Regions from separate parts of the Bradyrhizobium sp. USDA 4503 genome, predicted to be linked through region 3. Evidence: predicted binding sites of a transcription regulator. Region 3 holds the regulator's gene; each other region holds the start of a gene.

Region 1 (5,399 bases), 4.2 Mb from region 3:
CATGACCAAGAGCTCCGCGATGTTCGTCGCCGGCCCGCCGGTGGTGAAGCGCCTCGGTCAGGATCTGACCAAGCAGGAGCTCGGCGGCGCCGACATCCAGACCCGCGCCGGCGCGATCGATCAGGCCGTCGAGACCGAAGAGGAGGCGTTCGACTACGCGCGGCGTTTCCTGTCCTATCTGCCGTCGTCGGTCTACGACCTGCCGCCGACCATTCCCTGCACCGACGATCCGGAACGTGCAGAGGAATCGCTGCTCACCGCCGTGCCGCGCAACCGCCGGCAGGTCTACAAGATGCGGCCGATCATCGATGCCGTCGTGGACAAGGGCTCGTTCTTTGAGGTCGGCACCAATTTCGGCCGCCCGATCATCACCGGATTGGCACGGATCGAGGGCAGGGCGGTGCTGCTGCTCGCCAGCGATCCGTTCCACTATGGCGGCTCGTGGACCGCGGACGCCTGCCAGAAGGTAGTGCGCTGGGTCGACTTCGCCGAGACCTTCCATCTGCCGGTGGTCTACCTGATGGACTGCCCGGGCTTCATGATCGGGCTTGAGGCGGAGAAGACGGCGACCATCCGCCACGGCGTGCGGGCGATGGCGGCGGTCAACCAGAGCACGGTGCCCTGGTGCACCATCATCATCCGCAACGCCTTCGGCGTCGCCGGCGTGGTGCATCAGCCGGCCAACCGCTTCTCGATGCGCTATGCGTGGCCGTCGGCCTATTGGGGCTCGCTGCCGCTGGAAGGCGGCATCGAGGCGGCCTATCGCGCCGAGATCGATGCGGCCGCCGATCCCGCCGCCAAGCTGCGCGAGATCGAGGATCGCCTCAACAAGCTGCGCTCGCCGTTCCGCTCGGCCGAGAAGTTCTGGGTCGAGGAGGTGATCGATCCGCGCAAGACGCGCTCGCTGCTCTGCGAGTTCGCGCGCCTCGCCGAACCGATCCGCAAGGCTGGTCCGCCGAGCAACATGTCGACGCGGCCGTAAGGGCCCTCAGACTCAACGCGTCATGCGCGGGCTTGACCCGCGCATCCATCGAATGAGTCATCCGAAGCGGGATGGATTGCCGGGTCAAGCCCGGCAATGACGGCCTTATTTACTCCGCCTCCCGATGCACGTCGTGGATCACGATGCCCATGCCGTTCTCGGGCATCTTGATCCATTCGCGCCGCTTCAGCGAGCGCTTGGTGTCCTCGTGCCCGCTCACCCAGTGCTCGCGCATCGAGGTGCCGGAAAATTCGTGGTCCTTGGCGTCGCCCTCATAGGCCTTCTGCTGATAGATCAGCTGCAACAGCGTGATGCCCGGCAGCCGGGCGTTTGCCTTCTTGAGCTGGTGCTCCTCGTCCGACAGCTGATCGTCGGGGATTTTTCCCAGCGCATCGTGCAGGGCGGTGCGCAGATTGTAGGTCTTGCGATAGACGTCGGTGTTGTAGCGGGTGCGCGACGAATACATGATGTCCTTGTGCCGGGCCATCACGTCTTGGATGTCCCGCGGCAGCGCGCCGCGCGCCGAGAACAGGTCGACCTGGAACACCAGCGAATTCATGTTGTCTTCCTGGTCGAGCAGATGCTGCAGCGGCGTGTTGGACACGATGCCGCCGTCCCAGAAATGATCGGTGCCGACCTTCACCATCGGCAGCGCCGGCGGCAGCGCGCCGCTCGCCATGATGTGCTCGGGAATGATCTCGTCACGGGCATTGTCGAAATAGATGAAGTTGCCGGAGAGCACGTTCACTGCGCCGACCGCGAAGCGTATCTTCTTGGAATTGATGCGGTCGAAATCGACCAGCTCGAGCAAGGACTCGCGCAGCGGCGTGGTGTCGTAGTAGCTGGTGGCGGTGCGCGCGCCGGCCTGGCTGAACCACGGATTGGTCTGGTGCGGGGTGAAGAAGCCGGGTTGTCCGAGCGTGGTCGTCAGCCATGAGCTGGTGAAATTGCGCGCCTTGCGGAAGATGTCGCCGTCCGGGGTGTAGTGCCAGATCTTGCGGCTGGTGATGCGATCCCAGAACGTGTGCAGCCGTTCCAGCCGCTTTTCGGGCGGATTGCCGGCGATGATCGCGGAGTTGATCGCGCCGATCGAGACGCCGCAGACCCAGTCGGGCTCGATGTTGGATTCATGCAGCGCCTGATAGACGCCAGCCTGATAGGCGCCGAGTGCGCCGCCGCCCTGCAGGACCAGGGCCACGCGATCGCAGCCTTCCGGACGCCAGCCCGGCGTCGCGTGATCGATATCGTCGAAATGCGGGGTTCGCGCGTCCATATCAGACACTCCAAAAATTCGCGGCGAGAATTCAGCGCGCCGATGACGCCGTGATGACAATTGCGGCGCCCGCGCACGGCGCATCCGGCATGCCCGCCTGCATGGTTAGCATTGGGCTCCGCCACGAAACGCAGGTCATGCGCCTGACGGAAATTCCTCACATCGCTGTCAATCTCGGCCGCTAGCTTTCGGGCAAACTTTTCAAACAGGGGGTTATTGCGATGCGCAGGGAATATCTGCTCAAGCTTCCGTCGATGCCGGCCGCCGGCCCGAGCTATCCCGCCGGTCCGTATCGCTTCATCGATCGCGAATTCCTCGTCATCACCTATGAGACCGATCCGGAGTTGATCCGCGCCGGCCTGCCCGAGCCGCTGGAGCCGATCGAGCAGGCGTTCGTGCATTACGAATGGATCAAGATGCCCGACAGCTCCGGCTTCGGCAGCTACACCGAGTCCGGCCTCGTGATCCCCGCGCGCCTGCATGGCGAAGAGGTCAACTTCGTCTGCCAGATGTACCTCGACGACGATCCGCCGATCGCGGCCGGCCGCGAGATCTGGGGCTTTCCAAAGAAGTACGCTCATCCCAAGCTCGAGATCGTCAAGGACACGCTGACCGGCACGCTGGAATATGCCGGCCAGCTCGTTGCGATGGGCACGATGGGCTACAAGCACGAGAGCATGGCGGGCAATGGCGACGTCACCCGCGCCACGCTGTCGAAGACGCAAGTTAATCTGAAGATGATCCCCGGCGTCGACGGGCATCTCGAGGTCTGCCAGCTGGTCGCGATCAACCTGACCGACATCGTCGTCAAGGGCTCCTGGATCGGACCCGGCCGGCTGCATTTGGTGCCGCATGTCAATGCACCGGTCGCCGATTTCCCGGTCAAGCGTGTCGTCGGCGCGCATCACTTCCTCGCCGATCTGACGCTGCCGTTCGGCCGCGTCGTGCACGACTACAACAAGGAGGCCGCGGAGGCGGCGGCGCCGACCGGTCTTGCGGCGGAGTAGGGCGGTCGCTGACATAAAACTGTAACAGGCGCGTCCTCCTATGTTCCGTCGAAGGGACGCGCTTGCTCAGCGTTGCGCGTGGGCGAGGCCTTGAACATGTCATTTCGCGCGGTTGCGTTATCGATTGCCTTGGGGGCGGGCCATGCTGGCTGATCCACCTCCCGCTCCGGTCGGGTCGCTGCTGACCCGCGAGGCGGTCCCCGGTCTGGTCTGGGCGTTCCGCCTGTATCACGACGGCCGTGCCGAGGCGCTTCCGATCGATGCGCCGATCGAGCCGAGCCATGACGGAAGGCTGTGGCTGCACTTCAACCTGACCGACGTCCGCACCCGGGCATGGCTCGCCAACATGCACATCCCGCAGCTGGCGCGGGACCTCTTGCTGTCGAATGACAATTTCCAGCAGATCCACGTCGTCGACAATTGCGTCTACGGCGTGTTTTCCGATCTGGTGCGGGATATCGACGCCGCGACCCGGGAGACCGGCTTTCTCCGCTTTGCGATGACCGAACGCCTCCTGGTCAGCGGCCGCCATCAGGCGCTGTGCTCCGCCGATGCGACGCGCCGCGTGCTCGAGGGTGGCCATCGCGTCGGCAGCGTCGCGGCGCTGCTGGAGAAGATCGTCGACGAGATCGCCGATACCCTGGACCGCATGGCGGACAAGATCGGCACCGATATCGATGCGATCGAGGAGCGGGTGCTCGCCGAGGATACCGGATCGGAGCTGCGCAAGAATCTGAGCCGGATGCGCCGCACCTGTGTGCGACTGCATCGCCAGCTCGCCGGCCTGCGCGTGCTGTTTCACCGGCTCGAGCAGAAGAACACCGACAATCTCAGCCCGGCGCTGCGGCTGCAGGCCGGCAAGCTCGCGCAGCGGCTCGACGGTCTCGACCACGATATCGTCGAACTCCACGAGCGCAGCCGCCTGCTCGAGGAGGAGCTGCGCTTCAAGCTCGAGGAGGAGAGCAACAAGCACCTCCATGCCTTGTCCGTCGTCACCATGATGCTGCTGCCGCCGACGCTCGTCACCGGCATCTTCGGCATGAACACCAAGGGATTGCCGTTGACCGACGTCGACAGCGGGTTCCTGGTTGCGGCCGGCCTTCTGATCGGGTCGGCGCTGCTGGCTTATCTGCTGATGCGGCGGCTCGGCATCGTCAAATAGCGCGAGCGCACCGCGGCATTCCCGATGTGCAGAGTTCTTTCCCGCGCGATGTTGGTGGCCGCGGCCCTCGCGCTCGGCGCGCCGGCGCATGCGGAAGACAAGCCCGTCGCCGACCGGATTGCGGATACGCGGGCTGCGCTCGAGGAGGCCGGCTACCAGTTCAGCCTGACCTATATCGGGGAGGGTTTTGCTAACGTCTCCGGCGGCGTCAGCAACGGCGCGGCCTATACCGGCCGTCTCGATCTCGGCACCACCATCGACCTCGAGAAGGCGATGGGCTGGACCGGCGCGACCTTCCACGCCAACATGTACCAGATTCACGGCGACGGGCTGTCGCGGAGCTATGTCGGCAACCTGTTCCTGGTGTCCGGTGTCGAGTCGCTGCCGGCGACGCGGCTCTATGAATTCTGGATCGAGCAGAAGCTGCTCGGCGGCAAACTCTCGGTTCGCGTCGGCCAGCAGGGCTCGGACGTCGAGTTCATTGACAGTCAGTACGACGACATCTTCATCAATTCGGCGCTGGGCTGGCCCGGCATTGTCGGCACCATCCTGCCGGCCGGCGGACCGTCGCCGCCACTTGCGGTGCCCGGCATCCGGTTCAAGGCCAATCTGTCCGACCGCATCACCGCCTATCTGGCACTGTTCGACGGCTCGGCTTCGCCGCCGCAGGGGGCCGACGATCCACAGATCTTGAACGCCCACGGGCTGAATTTCCGGGTCAACGATCCGCCATGGTGGATCGGCCAGCTCAAATACAAGTTCGAGATCGGCGAGAGCAGGCTGCCGGCGACCATCACCGGCGGCGCCTGGTATCACATGGGCTCGTTTGCTGACCAGCGCTTCTCGGCCGACGGGCTGTCGCTCGCTGATCCCGACAGCTCCGGCGACACGCGATGGCTGCGGCGGGACAACGGCATCTTCATGGTCTACGAGCAGCTGCTTGCGCGCGCCAGGCCGGACGCTGACAAGGGCGTG
Region 2 (5,399 bases), 910 kb from region 3:
ACGCGACCCGCGGCAATGTCGACGTCAAGCTGAGCGTCGTCTAATTCCACATCACGCAATGGTCCGCCGCAACACGTGGCGGACCATTGCTCTTTCAGCGGCGCGTTCGCTTGGCGAACGCATGCGCCGTCTGCTGCATGGGCCTGCGCCGACGGAAGCATTGCTGCCCCGGCTGAAGACCGTTAGCTCTGGGACCCTCGTTATCTGATCCCAACTGAGCGAAGGTTGCTTCCATGAATACCCCAGCGGCTACGGGCGCGATGACCGGCCTGCGCGTGATCGATCTGACGCGCGTGCTCGGCGGTCCGTATTGCACCCAGATTCTCGCCGACCACGGCGCCGACGTGATCAAGGTCGAGCCGCCCGCCGGCGACGAGGTGCGAGACTGGGGTCCTCCCTTCCACGAAGAAGACGCGGCCTATTTCGTCGGCATCAACCGCAACAAGCGCTCGATCGGCCTCGACCTCGCTTCCGAGGGCGGACGCGCGGTGCTGATGAAGATGCTCGAGACCGCCGACGTGCTGATCGAGAATTTCAAGCCCGGCACGCTCGACAAATGGGGCATCGGCAACGACGCGCTGCGCGCGAAATTTCCGCGCCTCGTGCATTGCCGGATCTCCGGCTTCGGCGCCGACGGCCCGCGCGGCGGCAATCCCGGCTATGACGCGATCATCCAGGCGATGACCGGCATGATCGCGGCGACCGGCTCGCCGGAGAGCGGCCCGATGCGGATCGGCGTGCCGCTGGTCGACATCACCACCGGGCTCTACGCCACGATCGGCATCCTGATGGCGCTGTCGGAGCGGCAGCGCTCGGGGCTCGGCCAGTTCATCGAGACGACGCTGTACGAGACCGGGCTCGCGATCATGCATCCGCACACCGCGAACTACTTCATGCACGGCAAGCCGCCGTCGCTCACCGGCAACGAGCATCCCAACCTCGTGCCGTACGCGATCTTCCCGACCAAGACCGACAACATCTTCATCGGCGTCGGCAATGACGGAACCTTCCGCAAGCTCGCCAAGGAGATCGGCAAGCCCGAGCTCGGCACCGACCCGCGCTTTGCCCGCAACAAGGACCGCATCGCCAACCGCGATGCGCTCCGCGTCGAGCTGGCCGCGGTGTTCAGCCAGCACGAGGCCGAGCCGCTGTGCAACCGGCTGCTCGCCGCCGGCCTGCCGGCTGGCCCGGTGCAGAAGATCGACCAGGCGCTGACCAACCCGCACACCATTCATCGCGGCGACGTCATCGAGAAGGATTGGTACAAGGGCGTCGCCTCGCCGATCCGCCTCGAACGCACCAAGCCGAACCTGCGCCGGACGCCGCCGAAGTTCAGCCAGCACGCCGCGGAAGTGCTCGGCGAGTTCGGCTACTCGAAGGACGAGATCAACGGCCTGGTTGAGAAGGGCGTGGTCTGCGGTCCCCAGCGCAAGCGCTAAAGGCGTTTTCGAGCCTGTCCCGCACGTGATGCGGGATGCGCACCGGTTCGCGTCAGGACAAAGCTGGAGCGTCGGCCCGTATCGAACCGGCCGACGCATCAACACTGCGGTGCAACGTCGCGTTTGGCGCTGCACCGCACGGAGCCGGCTGCGGTCTTCGCCTTTTTTACCGCTTCCCTTCGCTTCGGCTTCCCCCCTACCATGACTTTCGTTTATACGGTCATTTGAACGTCATCCGGCGCTGATAACGCGCGCAACGAAAGATGATGTTCCAATTGGGAGGGGTTTTGATGTTCTTTCGACGACTAGGCGCTGCCGCGGCAGCCGCTGCCGCGCTTGCATTCGCGTCGCCCGCGTTCGCGGTGACCGAGATCCAGTGGTGGCACGCGATGACCGGCGCCAACAACGACGTCATCGTCAAGCTGGCCAACGACTTCAACGCCTCGCAATCCGACTACAAGGTGATCCCGACCTACAAGGGCGGCTACGCCGACACCATGAACGCCGGCATCGCCGCGTTCCGCGCCGGCAACGCGCCGCATATCATGCAGGTGTTCGAGGTCGGCACCGCGACGATGATGGCCGCCACCGGCGCCGTCAAACCGGTCTACAAGCTGATGGCCGACGCCGGCGAGAAGTTCGATCCGGGCGTCTATCTGCCCGCGATCACCGGCTACTACTCGACCTCCAAGGGCGAGATGCTGTCGTTCCCCTTCAACTCGTCGTCGACGGTGATGTGGATCAATCTCGATGCGCTGAAGAAGGCCAACATCGCGGAGATTCCCAAGACCTGGCCGCAAGTGTTCGACGACGCCAAGAAGCTGAAGGCAGCCGGCTATAACACCTGCGGCTTCTCCGGCTCGTGGGTCACCTGGGTCAATCTCGAACAGCTCTCGGCCTGGCACAATGTGCCGCTCGCCAGCAAGGCCAATGGCCTCGACGGCTTCGACACCGTGCTCGAATTCAATGGCCCGCTGCAGGTCAAGCATCTCGAGAGCCTCGTCGAGCTGCAGAAGGACAAGACCTACGACTATGCCGGCCGCACCAACACCGGCGAGGGCCGCTTCACCTCGGGCGAATGCCCGATCTACCTGACCTCGTCGGCCTTCTTCGGCAACGTCAAGGCGCAGGCCAAGTTCAACTTCACCGCGGCGCCGATGCCGTATTATCCCGACGCCAAGGGCGCGCCGCAGAACTCGATCATCGGCGGCGCCTCGCTCTGGGTGATGGGCGGCAAGTCGGCCGAGGAATACAAGGGCGTGGCCAAGTTCCTGACCTTCCTCTCGGACACCGACCGCCAGGTCTGGATCCACAAGGCCTCGGGTTATCTGCCGATCACCAAGGCCGCCTACGCCAAGGCCAAGGAAGAAGGCTTCTACAAGGACCAGCCCTATCTCGAGACCCCGCTGCTCGAGCTCACCAACAAGGAGCCGACCGCGAATTCCCGCGGTCTGCGCCTCGGCAACATGGTGCAGCTGCGCGACATGTGGTCGGAGGAGATCGAGCAGGCGCTGGCCGGCAAGAAGACCGCCAAGCAGGCGCTGGACGCCGCCGTCGAGCGCGGCAACCAGATGCTGCGGCAGTTTGAAAAGACCGCCGTCCGCTGACATGATGCCTTCAGGTATGAACCGGACAAGCGCGAAGCGGCTTTCCGAAAAGATCATGCCCAGACGACAAGCTAAAGCGCGATGACGATCCAAGCTCATCTCATCGCGCTTTAGGGCGATCAACCGGCAGGCCGCATCCGCGGCCTGCCCTTCCTCCGAGCCCATGCAAAAGCAAGCGATTTTCCAGTCAAAGCTGTTGCCTTACGCGCTGGTTGCCCCGCAACTCGCGATCGTCCTGATCTTTTTCTACTGGCCGGCCCTGCAGGCGGTGATCCAGTCCTTCCTGCTGCAGGACGCCTTCGGCCTCTCCACCAGCTTCGTCTGGTTCGAGAACTATCTCGAGCTGTTCAAGGACCCGGCCTATTTCGCGGCGATCGTCCGGACCTTCGTGTTCTCGTTCGCGATCGCGGTCTCCTCGCTGTCCTTCGCGCTGCTGCTCGCGGTCATGGCTGACAGGCCGCTGCGCGGCTCGACGCTGTATCGCACGCTGCTGATCTGGCCCTATGCGGTGGCCCCGCCGGTGGTCGGCGTACTCTGGGTGTTCATGCTGCACCCCTCGCTCGGCGTGCTGTCGCGCTATCTGCGCGCCATGGGCATCGACTGGAATCCGCTGCTCGACGGCGACCAGGCGGCGGCCCTGATCATCCTCGCCGCGGCCTGGAAGCAGATCTCCTACAATTTCCTGTTCTTCCTCGCCGGGCTGCAGAGCATCCCGAAAAGCGTGATCGAGGCCGCCGCGATCGACGGCGCCCGGCCGATGCGGCGGTTCTGGACCGTGATCTTCCCGCTGCTGTCGCCGACCATCTTCTTCCTCTTGGTCATCAACATCGTCTACGCCTTCTTCGACACTTTCGGCATCATCGACACCATGACCCGCGGCGGTCCCGGCAAGGCGACCGAGACGCTGGTTTACAAGGTCTATACGGACGGCCTGCTCGGCGGCAATCTCGGCTCGTCGGCGGCGCAGTCGGTCATCCTGATGGTCATCGTCGTCATGCTGACGGCGATCCAGTTCCGCTTCGTCGAACGCAAGGTGACCTACTGATGGTCGAGGAGGAAGGCTTCCAGCGCTATCTGGCTCACGCCATCCTGTGGATCGGGATCGCGATCGTCGCCTTCCCGGTCTATCTCGCGCTGGTCGCCTCGACCCAGGACAACGCCGTGATCGCCAACGGCCAGATGTCGCTGCTGCCCGGCGGCCATTTCCTCCAGACCTACTACCAGACGCTGTTTGTCGGCACGAGCGGCTCGACCCGCGAGCCGGTGCTCCACATGATGCTGAACTCGCTGGTCATGGCGCTCTTGATCGCGGTCGGCAAAATCGCGATCTCGATCATCTCGGCCTACGCGATCGTGTATTTCCGGTTTCCGTTCCGGATGGCGATCTTCTGGATCATCTTCATCACGTTGATGCTGCCGGTCGAGGTACGCATCTATCCGACCTACAAGATCGTCGCCGATCTGCATCTGCTCGACAGCTATGCCGGCCTGTCGCTGCCGCTGATTGCGTCGGCCACCGCGACGCTGCTGTTCCGCCAGTTCTTCATGACCGTGCCGGATGAATTGCTGGAGGCTTCGCGGATCGACGGCGCAGGCCCGTTCCGCTTCTTCTGGGATACGCTGCTGCCGCTGTCGCGCACCAACATGGCCGCGCTGTTCGTGATCCTCTTCATCCTCGGCTGGAATCAGTACCTCTGGCCGCTGTTGATCACCACGCGCGACGACATGCAGACCATCCAGGTCGGCATCCGCAAGATGATCACGACGACGGACGCGCTGACCGAATGGCCGATCGTGATGGCGACCGCGTTGCTCGCGATGCTGCCGCCGGTGTTCGTCGTCGTCGTGATGCAGAAACTGTTCGTGCGCGGATTGGTGGAGACGGAAAAGTAATGGCTAACGTCACGCTGCGCAGCGTCCGCAAGACCTATCCCGGCGGCTTCGAGGCCATCAAGGGTGTCGATGTCGACGTCGGCGACGGCCAGTTCTGCGTGCTGGTCGGCCCATCCGGCTGCGGCAAGTCCACGCTGCTCCGCATGGTCGCGGGGCTCGAGACCATCACCGGCGGCGAGATCGACATCGGCGGCCGCGTCGTGAACCAGGTCGAGCCTGCTGATCGCGACATCGCGATGGTGTTCCAGAACTACGCGCTCTATCCGCATATGAGCGTCTACAACAACATGGCCTACGGCCTGCGCAACCGCGGCATGGCCGAGGCCGAGATCAAGACCCGCGTCGAGGAAGCCGCGCGCGTCCTCGAGCTCTCGCCGATGCTGGAGCGCAAGCCGCGCCAGCTTTCCGGCGGCCAGCGCCAGCGCGTCGCGATGGGCCGCGCCATCGTGCGCCAGCCGAA
Region 3 (5,399 bases):
CGCCGCGTACCTCCGACAGCACGCCGGGATAGCGGTCGACGACGGAGGCGAGCTTCTGCTTGAGCAGCAGCGACATCTTCTGCACATACTCGAAGAAGCCGGGTTTCAGCATGACGTCGAGCACGGCATTGGCGGCGGCGACCGCGAGCGGATTGCCGCCGAAGGTCGAGCCGTGCGAGCCGGGCGCCATGCCGGCCGCGGCCTGCGCGGTCGCCAGCACCGCGCCGATCGGGAAACCGCCCCCGAGCGCCTTGGCCAGCGACATCACGTCCGGCGTGACGCCGGTGCGCTTGTAGGCGAACAGCTCGCCGGTTCGGCCCATGCCGGTCTGCACCTCGTCGAAGGCGAGCAGCAGGCCGTGCTCGTCGCACAGCGCGCGCAGTGCCTTGAAGAACGCCTGTGGCGCCGAGCGCACGCCGCCCTCGCCCTGCACCGGCTCGATCAGGATGCCGGCGGTGTGCGGACCGATCGCCTTCTTCACCGCGTCGATGTCGCCATGCGGCACCTGGTCGAAGCCGTCCATCGGCGGGCCGAAGCCCTCGAGATATTTCGCCGAGCCGGTCGCCGCCAGCGTGCCCAGCGTGCGGCCGTGGAAGGCGCCCTCGAAGGTGATGATGCGGTAGCGCTCGCCATGGCCCTTGGAGAAGTGATAGTGGCGGACCAGCTTGATCACGCCCTCCATCGCTTCCGCGCCGGAATTGCAGAAGAACACGAAGTCGGCAAAGCTCTGCTCGCACAGCCGCGCGGCAAGCACCTCGCCGTCCGGGCTCTTGAACAGGTTCGACATGTGCCAGAGCTTGGTCGCCTGTTCCTGCAGCGCCTTGACGAGATGCGGATGCGCGTGCCCGAGCGCGTTGACCGCGACGCCCGAGGTGAAATCGAGATAGCGGTCGCCGTTGGTTGCGATCAGCCAGGCGCCCTCACCGCGCTCGAAACCGAGATCGACCCTGGCGAAGACGGGGAGCAGATGCGACGTGGCAGCGTTGGTCATGACGATCACTGGCGGTTTTTAAGCCGACAATTGCCGCGCGCCTTGACGCCAGCGCAGCAACGGCCAGCTTCGGAAAACAAAACGGCCGCCTTTGCGGGCGGCACGTGGCGGGCATTCTATGCTGCGGTCGGTAAGTGTCAATCGCCACGAAGTGGCCTTCCTGCAATGCGAAACGAGCGCAATCCGGAGCATTCCGGTGCGGTGGAAAAGCCTCATCGCGATGCTTAACTGTGTGGGAACATGTGGACGCACGACCGCGGACTCTTGCGCCAGAGTCACGCCATATTGTAGCGTTTGGCCTGTCGGGTACGACATCTCGTGCGGCGGTACTGGACCCTCTAAGTAGCCTTTGTGTCTCGCGTAAACGTTCGGGCGCAACACCGTGCCCGGCGAGGGCTAAGGGATTCTGGCCGCAGGGATATTTGTCCAGATTGGCTCGCAGCGCCGCTCCAATGATTGGCCGGCGCTACGCGAAGGGAAGAATGCGATGACTGTATTGACCTGGTCCGACGATCGCGTCGAGCAGCTGAAGAAGCTCTGGGAGTCCGGCCTGTCGGCCAGCCAGATCGCGGCGGAACTTGGCAATGTGACGCGAAACGCCGTGATCGGCAAAGTGCATCGGCTCGGCCTCTCCGGCCGCGCCAAGGCACCCTCCACGGCCGCGCCGCGGCAGCGCAAGGCCCGCCCCGCCCAGCACATGATGCGGGTGGCGCGCCCGGTCTCGCGCGGCAACACCGCGCTGGCGCACGCCTTCGAGGCCGAGATGGAGCCCGATCCGATCTCCTACGACAATGTGGTGCCGATGAGCCAGCGGCTGTCGCTGCTCGAGCTCAACGAGGCCACCTGTCACTGGCCGGTCGGCGATCCCTCGAGCCCGGAATTCTTCTTCTGCGGCGGCAAAGCGCTCGGCGGCCTGCCCTATTGCGCGCATCACTCGCGCGTCGCCTACCAGCCCGCCGCCGATCGCCGCCGGCCGTCGGCGAAACCGCAGATCAAGTGAGCACTCGGGAAAACGACGGAAGACCTCAAAGACAAATCCCCGCGAAAGCGGGGATTTTTTTGTGTGACCCAGCCCGGCTATATCACCAGCGTCGTCCCGGCGCAGGCCGGGACCCATAACCACGAATGGGTGTTGTTAGAAAGCCGTCTGGCCGCGTGCCGATTGCGCTGGCCGCGGCGTATGGGTCCCGGCTTTCGCCGGGACGACGCCGTGTTGCGGTTTATGAATGCCGCATGGCCGTTACGGCTGCGGCTCGGCCTTGGCAAAGCGGTCGTCGAGCGCGTAGCCGGCGCCGCGCACAGTGCGGATCGGATCCTGCTCGCGGCCCGGATTGAGCAGCTTGCGCAGGCGGCCGATATGCACGTCGACGGTGCGCTCATCGATGTAGATGTCGCGGCCCCAGACGCTGTCGAGCAATTGCTCGCGGCTGAACACGCGGCCGGGATGCTCGAGGAAGAATTCGAGCAGGCGATACTCGGTCGGCCCGAGATCGATCGGACGGCCCGAGCGCGCCACGCGGCGCTTCTCGCGGTCGAGCTCGATGTCGCCGTAGGTCAGCACGGTCGCAAGCCGCTCCGGGCTGGCGCGGCGCAACAGGCCCTTCACCCGCGCCAGCAGCTCCGGCACCGAGAACGGCTTGACGATGTAATCGTCGGCGCCGGTGGCAAGCCCGCGCACGCGCTCGCTTTCCTCGCCGCGCGCGGTCAGCATGATGATCGGAAGCTGCTTGGTCTCGGGCCGCGCCCGCAGGCGGCGGCACAGTTCGATGCCGGACAGGCCCGGCAGCATCCAGTCCAGCACCACGAGGTCGGGAACGCGCTCCTTCAGCCTTGTATCCGCATCGTCGCCGCGCCCCACCGTCTCGACATCGTAGCCTTCCGCATCGAGATTGTAGCGCAACAGCGTCGTCAGCGCTTCCTCGTCTTCGACTACCAGAATGCGTGCGCTCATCGGTTTAAGTTCTTTCTCTGTGGTGATCCGTTGCCCAGACGCAAACCGAAACGCTTACTTCCTTGAGCATAGTCCCCGCGGAAACGATTTGTCGCGAGGATCGTCCAGTTTCGCTCTTGCCGGTTCCGTGCTTGCCGATCATGCCTCAGTTGCCCGGCACCGTGGTGGCAAAAGTGGTCATGTCGCCCTTCGGGCGCTTGTCGGTGATCTGCTGGCCCTCGATCATGTAGAACACGGTCTCGGCGATATTGGTGGCGTGATCGCCGATCCGCTCGATGTTCTTGGCGCAGAACATCAGATGGATGCAGAACGAGATGTTGCGCGGATCTTCCATCATGTAGGTGAGCAGTTCGCGGAACAGCGAGGTGCAGATCGCATCGACCTCCTCGTCGCCCTTCCAGACGTTCATCGCCGCCGGCAGGTCGTGCGCGGCATAGGCGTCGAGCACCGACTTGACCTGCGACAGCACGAGGTCGGTCATGTGCTCGAGGCCGCGGATCAACTTCAGCGGCTGGAAATCGCTCTCCAGCGCCGCGACGCGCTTGCCCATGTTCTTGGCGAGGTCGCCGATCCGCTCGAGATCGGTGGCGACGCGCATCGCGCTGACGATCTCACGCAGGTCGATCGCCATCGGCTGGCGGCGCGCGATCGTCAGCACCGCGCGCTCTTCGATGTTGCGCTGCAGATTGTCGATCTCGATGTCGGCGGCGACCACGCGCTTGCCGAGCGCGACGTCGCGACGGATCAGCGCGTCGACCGACTCGGTAATCATTCGTTCGACCAGGCCGCCCATCTCGGCGACCAGGCGGGTCAACTCCTGCAGGTCGCTGTCGAATGCCTTGGCGGTATGTTCAGAAGCCATCGCTTGTCTCCCTCAACCATGATCCCGGGGATCATGGCTTCGTGTCCTGAATTTTAGCATGACCTGATCGGAAAACCGGTTTCCACTTTTCCGGATCATGCGCCGGTCAACCGAACCGGCCGGTGATGTAGTCCTGGGTGCGCCGATCGCCCGGTGAGGTGAAGATCTTGTTGGTGTCGTCGAACTCGATCAGCTCGCCGAGATACATGAAGGCGGTCTTGTCGGAGACGCGCGCCGCCTGCTGCATGTTGTGGGTGACGATCGCGATCGTGTAGTCCTCGGAGAGTTCCTGGATCAGCTCCTCGACCTTGGCGGTCGAGATCGGGTCGAGCGCCGAGCACGGCTCGTCGAACAGGATCACCTCGGGGCGCACCGCCACGGTGCGCGCGATGCACAGGCGCTGCTGCTGGCCACCGGAGAGCGACAGGCCGGAGGCGTTCAGCTTGTCCTTGACCTCGTTCCACAGCGCGCCGCCGCGCAGCGCCTTCTCGACCCGGTCGTCCATCTCGGACTTCGAGATCTTCTCATAGAGGCGGATGCCGAAGGCGATGTTCTCGTAGATCGTCATCGGGAACGGCGTCGGCTTCTGGAACACCATGCCGACCCGCGCGCGCAGCAAGTTGAGGTCGAGCTTGGGGTCGAGAATGTTGGTCTGGTCCAGCATCAGCTGGCCGACCGCGCGCTGACCCGGATACAGGTCGTACATCCGGTTGAAAATGCGCAGCAGGGTCGACTTGCCGCAGCCGGACGGGCCGATGAACGCCGTGACGCGGTTGGTGCCGAGCGTCAGGTTGATGTTCTTCAGCGCGTGGTGCTCGCCGTAATAGAAGTTGAGGTTGCGCACCGTGACTTTCGGCGGCGCTTCCGGCAGCGGAACCTGGGGAATGTGGCCTGCGGCAGTCGTGGAGACGGAAAGCTCGGTCATTTTGCGGCCCTTTCGGCACCAAGGATACGCGCGCCGATATTCAACGCGAGCACGGTGAATGTGATGAGCAGCGCGCCGCTCCACGCCAGCTCTTTCCAGTAGGCGTAGGGGCTCTGCACGAAGTTGTTGATGGTCACTGGCAGGTTGGCCATCGTCTTGGTCAGATCCAGGCTGAAGAACTGGTTCGACAGCGCGGTGAACAGCAGCGGCGCGGTCTCGCCGGCGACGCGGGCGGTCGCCAGCAGCACACCGGTGATCAGACCCGATCGCGCGGCACGATAAGCGATCCGCTTGATCACCAGCGAACGCGGCAGGCCGAGCGCGGAGGCGGCCTCGCGCAGCGGATTGGGCACCAAGAGCAGCATGTCCTCGGTGGTGCGCAGCACGACTGGGATCACGATCACCGCGAGCGCAAGGCTGCCTGCGATCGCCGAGAAGCCGCGCATCGGCACCACCACCGCACCATAGATGAACAGGCCGATGATGATCGAGGGCGCGCTGAGCAGGATGTCGTTGATGAAGCGGATCACCGAGGTCAGCTTGTCGTGCTTGCCGTATTCGGCGAGGTAGGTGCCGGCGAACAGGCCAAGCGGCGCGCCGATGCCGACGCCGATCACGGTCATGATGACCGAGCCGACGATGGCGTTGAGCAAGCCGCCTTCGGTCGAGC
Region 4 (5,399 bases), 2.4 Mb from region 3:
ATCCAGGCTCCGCCGCTACAGCTGGGCCTCGATCGCAACCTTGTCGATCACCGACCAGACCTGCACGATCTTCCCGTCGCGGAATTCATAGAACACGTTTTCGGCAAACGAGACGCGCTTGCCGTTGACGCCGAGACCGAGGAACGCGCCCTTCGGCGAACAGTCGAACGCCAGCCGGCTCGCGACATGGGACGCATCCGACACCAGCAGAACGATGTTGAAGCGAAGGTCCGGGATGTCGCGAAAGTCCCCTTCCAGCATCGCGCGATAGCCGGATAACCCGAGCCGCCGGCCGTTGTGGCACACATCCTCGTCAACGAACTGACCGAGTTGCGGCCAGTCCTGGCGATTCAAACAGGCAATGTAGTTCCGGTAGATCTCGGCGAGGTCCGTTTTCATCATCGATCGTCCTCCTTGCCGCGGGTCCAGATGGCCATTGAGCATTTGCGTGTGATTCTAACACCGATGTCAGTTTCGACTCCGATGTCCGATGGCGCGAACGAAACACTCAGCCGGCGTGCACGTGAAAGCGCGACGTCCCGAAGAGACAGTGCGATTGCCGCTTCGGCAAACAATTTCTCAAAACGCGCGGAATGTCTCCCGCGATCGGGAGTTAGTGCTTCAGGTCAATAACTGTCCTTGTCAAATCGGAGGCGTACATGATCAAGTCACCGATGATGCTTGCGGCATTCCTGACAGCGCCGATCATTCTGTTCCCACCGCAGACCGCCGTCGCGGCCGGCGGAGGTGGCGGCGGCGGCGGTGGTGGCGACCCATACGGGTCGAGCTACGGCACTCCCGCGCCGTCCTATCCCCAGCAGAAGGACAGAAAGACCACGCACAAGGTCAAGAAACCCGTCAAGCAGTCCGGCTTCGAAGACCCGGCATTTCGCGACGGCTATCGCGCGGCCTATGCGACAATCTACGAACGCAACGACTACGCCGCCGCGATCGATCAGTTGCACGCACTCGGCCGCGATGATCAGCCGAACGTCGCGAACCTGATCGGCTACTCCTATCGCAAGCTCGGCGACTACAAGCAATCGCAAGCCTGGTACGAACGTGCGCTCAAGGCCGATCCGAACCACGTCCTGACGTGGAACTACTACGGCCTGTGGCAGATCGAACAGGGAAACCGCGACCAGGCGCAGTATCATCTGCAGCGGATCGCCGAGATCTGTGGCACCGAATGCGAAGAGTATCGGACGCTGGCGGCGGCACTGGAAAAGCCGCCGGGTACGAACCTCGTCTACTGAGCGCGTCGCGTAGCCCGCATAAGCGGAGCGACATGCGGGGAAGGACCGGCCCCGGATGTCGCTGTCGCTCGTCCGGGCTATGCCTGTGAGCCGCGTTGTTCGCGTGTCCGTTTTTGCGGGAATTTCGCCGTTTTGGTCGACGTGACCAGCGAGTAGCTTGCGTGCCGGGCGACGCACGCGGATATTCTGAGATCGATCATCATGACCTGGCGGCTTCTCGCGTGGAGCGGCATCGCCGTTGCCGCGCTGGTTCCAATCATCGGCGGCATCTGGCTCTTCACCCTGCCCGCCGCATCGGCGTTCCGCGTTCCGCCGCCGATCGCGACGCAAGAGCACGACGCGATGCTCGCGGCGCTGAAGCCGCCGAAGCGGTCGCGCCCGCTGATCGCGATACCCGGCATCAACGACATGACCGAGACCACCGACTATCTGATGCCCTACGGCATCCTCAAGCGCGCCGATGTTGCCGATGTCGTCACGCTGGCGACGGGACCCGGTCCGGTCGCGCTATTCCCGGTGCTGAAGGTCGAGCCTGATGCGACCATCGCCGCATTCGATGCCGCACATGGCGACGGCGCCGACTACGTCATCGTGCCGGCGATGAGCCGCGACGACGATCCGGCGGTCATGCAATGGATCCGGCAGCAGGCGGAGAAAGGCGCCGTGATCGTCGCCGTCTGCGCCGGCGCCAAGGTGCTCGCCTCGACCGGCCTGCTCGACGGCAGGCGCGCCACCACGCACTGGTTTTACCTGAAGAACTGGCGCAGCAAACATCCTGAGATCCGCTACGTCGCCGACCGCCGCATCGTGGTCGACCGCGGCGTCGCGACGACGACGGGGATTTCGGCGTCAATGCCGATGTCGCTGACCCTGATCGAGGCGATCGCCGGCCGTACCAGGGCTGAGGCCGTCGCGCGCGAGATCGGCCTGCCCGGCTGGGACGCGCGGCATGACAGCAACGCCTTCAAGTTCACGCGTCCCTTCGCGTCGACCGCCATCCGGAACACGCTGGCGTTCTGGAACCGGGAACAGCTCGGCCTCGCGCTGGCTCCGGGCGTCGACGAGGTCTCGCTGGCGCTGGTCGCCGACAGCTGGTCGCGCACTTACCGCTCGCATGCCGTGACGTTCGCCGCGACCGGCGACGCGGTGACGACCCGCAACGGCCTGCGCGTCTATCCGCAAGTCGTGGCGCCGGATTGGTCCGCAGATCGTCTGCTGCCCGCGGTCGGCACCGCGCCGCCCGCGCAGGCGCTCGACCGGGCGCTTGCTGGGATCGAGACACGCTATGGCCGTGATACGGCCGATTTCGTCGCCGCGCAGCTCGAATATCCACGGGCTGACGCCGTGCAGTGAGGGATTGCGTCCCCAACAACGTATTCGATCCTCCATCCGCCCCATTGTCATCTGCCTGTCATGAATTGTGCCGACACGTCAGCGCCGGACCAGTTCGGGGACACGCATGGACTATTTCAAACGCTTCAACTTCCTGTTCGCTGCGCCGGTGTTCGAGGCCGACGACCTCGAGGGCATCCGCTTCAACCAGATCATCGCCGAGATCGAGCGCTCCGGCTTCGAGGTGGTTCGCGCCCGCAAGCTGGAGGATGCCGAGATCGCGGTGCAGACCGACGCCGCGATCGGCTGCATGGTGGTCGACTGGGGCAAGAAGGGACTTGAGGGCAAGACCGCGGCGCTGATCAACCTGATGCGCCGGCGCGGCCTCGACTTCCCGATCATCCTGTTGATCCGGCGCAAGCGGTTCGAGGACCTGCCGGTCGAGGTGCTCGATTTCATCGACGGCTACGTGTTCCTGTCCGAGGAAACCCCGCCCTTCATCGCCAAGAACCTGATCTCCAGGCTGAAGCAATATGCCGAGAATTTGAAGACGCCGTTCTTCGGCGCGCTGGTCGACTATGCCGAGGAAGGCAACCAGCTCTGGACCTGCCCGGGCCACAATGGCGGCGTGTTCTACAGCCGCAGCCCAATCGGACGGGTGTTCGTCGAACACCTTGGCGAAGCGGTGTTCCGCGACGACCTCGACAATTCCGTGCTCGACCTCGGCGACCTCCTCACCCACGAAGGGCCGGCGCTGCGGGCGCAGAAGGAGGCGGCCCGGATCTTCGGCGCCGAGAAGACCTACTTCGTGCTCAACGGCACCTCGACCTCCAACAAGGTCGCGCTCGGCTCGCTGGTCACCGACGGCGACCTCGTGCTGTTCGACCGCAACAACCACAAGGCCGCGCATCACGGCGCGCTGCTGATCGGCGGCGGCATCCCGGTCTACGTGCCGACGGTGCGCAACGCCTGGGGCCTGATCGGGCCGATGCGCTGGGACCTGCTCGACGAGGGCACGCTGCGCGACCATATCCGCAAGCACCCGCTGGTCAAGGACGAGAACGCCTGGAAGAAGGAGCGTCCGTTCCGGGTCGCCGTGGTCGAGCAGTGCACCTATGACGGCACCATCCACTCGGCCGAGATGATCCTCAAGCGGATCGGCCATCTCTGCGACTACATCCTGTTCGACGAGGCCTGGGCCGGCTTCATGAAATTCCACCCGATCTATGCCGGCCGCTTCGCCATGGGACTGTCCGATCTCGGCCCCGAGGCGCCCGGCATCATTGCGACCCAATCGACCCACAAGCAGCTCGCGAGCTTCTCGCAGGCCTCGCAGATCCACATCCGCGACCGCCACATCAAGGGCCAGAAGCGCCGGGTCGAGCATCGCCGCTTCAACGAAAGCTTCATGCAGCACGCCTCGACGTCGCCGTTCTACCCGCTGTTCGCCTCGCTCGATGTCGGCGCGCAGATGATGAAGGGCCGCTCCGGCGAAGTTTTGTGGGACGACACGATCCGGCTCGGCATCGAGCTGCGCAAGAAGATCCGCGCCGTGAAGCGCGAGTTCGAGGAGAAGGAGACGCGCCCCGAGCGGCGCTGGTTCTTCGAGCCGTTCGTGCCGGATCGCGTGAAGATCCCCGACGTCGCGCGCGAGAACGGCGTGCACAATGTCGCCTGGGAGACGATCTCGACCGATCAGCTCGCGACCAATCCGTCCTACTGGCAGCTCAGTCCCGGCGAGACCTGGCACGGCTTTCCCGAGCTGACCGCGGGCTTCGCGATGACCGACCCGAACAAGCTCACATTGCTGACGCCGGGCTTCGATCACGCCACCGGCGCCTATGCCGATCACGGCATCCCCGCACCGGTGGTGGCGCAATATTTGCGGGAGAACCGCATCGTCGCCGAAAAGAACGACCTCAATTCCCTGCTGTTCCTGCTGACGCCCGGCGTCGAGGCCAGCAAGGCCGGCACGCTGGTCTCCGGGCTCGTCGCCTTCAAGAAGCTGCACGACGACAACGCGCTGCTCGAGGACGTCATCCCGGAATTCTACCGCCGCCGTCCGGGCCGCTATGCCGGGGTGCGGCTGCGCGACCTCTGCGGCGACATGCACCGCTTCTTTCGCGATGCCGGCGTCAGCGCGCTGCAGGCCAGACAGTTCATGCCCGAGCACCTGCCCGAGATCGCGATGTCGCCGCGCGAGGCCTCGCGCTATCTGGTGCGCAACGATGTCGACTATCTGCCGATCGACCAGATCTTCGGCCGTATCGCCGCGACGCCGTTCGTGGTCTACCCGCCCGGCATCGCCACCATCGTGCCCGGCGAGCGGCTGTCGGAACGCAGCAAGCCGATGATCGATTATCTGAAGGTGTTCGAAGCGAGCTTCAATGCGTTCCCCGGCTTCGAGGTCGAGGTCCAGGGCATCTACAAGGAGATCGACGACTCCGGCCGCGTCCGCTTCTACACCTATGTCGTGTCCGAATAGGCGAACGGACGCAACACAATGGAGAATGATCACAAGATCACCGTCCGCCCGTCCCGCGACAGCGACGTCGACGCCATGCTGTCGATCTACCGCCACCACATCCGCCGCGGCGTCGAGGAAAGCGTCGACGACAGTGGCACGCCGGAGCCCGACGATCTGCGCGACCGCCGCAAGAATCTGCGCAACACCCGCCTGCCCCACCTCGTCGCGATCTGCGACAGCGAGGTGGTCGGCTATGCCTATGTCGTGCTGTTTCGCAAGCGACCGGCCTACCGCTACACGGTGAAGCATTCGATCTATGTGCATCACCGCTTCACCGGCCAGCG

Evidence for each region. Region 3 encodes PhoB, which activates phosphate uptake and scavenging genes when phosphate is short. Its sites were predicted from a motif close to TGTCATNNANCTGTCAT; they were not measured.
Region 1: ACVMIH_RS03700 (acetoacetate decarboxylase) is a predicted target of PhoB. The motif match lies at 2,298-2,314, and genes of this name have one in related genera.
Region 2: ugpB (sn-glycerol-3-phosphate ABC transporter substrate-binding protein UgpB) is a predicted target of PhoB. The motif match lies at 1,658-1,674, and genes of this name have one in related genera.
Region 4: ACVMIH_RS12805 (Orn/Lys/Arg family decarboxylase) is a predicted target of PhoB. The motif match lies at 2,655-2,671, and genes of this name have one in related genera.

The regions. Positions count from the first base shown of each region.
Region 1 is NZ_JBSRXS010000001.1:782,931-788,329, forward strand. It holds gene ACVMIH_RS03690 (acyl-CoA carboxylase subunit beta) at 1-982, shown strand, start outside; gene ACVMIH_RS03695 (patatin-like phospholipase family protein) at 1,092-2,255, opposite strand; gene ACVMIH_RS03700 (acetoacetate decarboxylase) at 2,477-3,262, shown strand; gene ACVMIH_RS03705 (transporter) at 3,405-4,424, shown strand; gene ACVMIH_RS03710 (carbohydrate porin) at 4,473-5,399, shown strand, end outside.
Region 2 is NZ_JBSRXS010000001.1:5,877,467-5,882,865, reverse strand. It holds gene ACVMIH_RS28090 (organic hydroperoxide resistance protein) at 1-44, shown strand, start outside; gene ACVMIH_RS28085 (CaiB/BaiF CoA transferase family protein) at 234-1,439, shown strand; gene ugpB (sn-glycerol-3-phosphate ABC transporter substrate-binding protein UgpB) at 1,730-3,046, shown strand; gene ugpA (sn-glycerol-3-phosphate ABC transporter permease UgpA) at 3,210-4,091, shown strand; gene ugpE (sn-glycerol-3-phosphate ABC transporter permease UgpE) at 4,091-4,939, shown strand; gene ACVMIH_RS28065 (sn-glycerol-3-phosphate import ATP-binding protein UgpC) at 4,939-5,399, shown strand, end outside.
Region 3 is NZ_JBSRXS010000001.1:4,966,332-4,971,730, forward strand. It holds gene ACVMIH_RS23935 (acetylornithine transaminase) at 1-991, opposite strand, end outside; gene ACVMIH_RS23940 (GcrA family cell cycle regulator) at 1,479-1,991, shown strand; gene phoB (phosphate regulon transcriptional regulator PhoB) at 2,232-2,942, opposite strand; gene phoU (phosphate signaling complex protein PhoU) at 3,088-3,804, opposite strand; gene pstB (phosphate ABC transporter ATP-binding protein PstB) at 3,911-4,729, opposite strand; gene pstA (phosphate ABC transporter permease PstA) at 4,726-5,399, opposite strand, start outside.
Region 4 is NZ_JBSRXS010000001.1:2,614,196-2,619,594, forward strand. It holds gene ACVMIH_RS12790 (ester cyclase) at 16-402, opposite strand; gene ACVMIH_RS12795 (tetratricopeptide repeat protein) at 660-1,256, shown strand; gene ACVMIH_RS12800 (DJ-1/PfpI family protein) at 1,458-2,609, shown strand; gene ACVMIH_RS12805 (Orn/Lys/Arg family decarboxylase) at 2,716-5,073, shown strand; gene ACVMIH_RS12810 (GNAT family N-acetyltransferase) at 5,092-5,399, shown strand, end outside.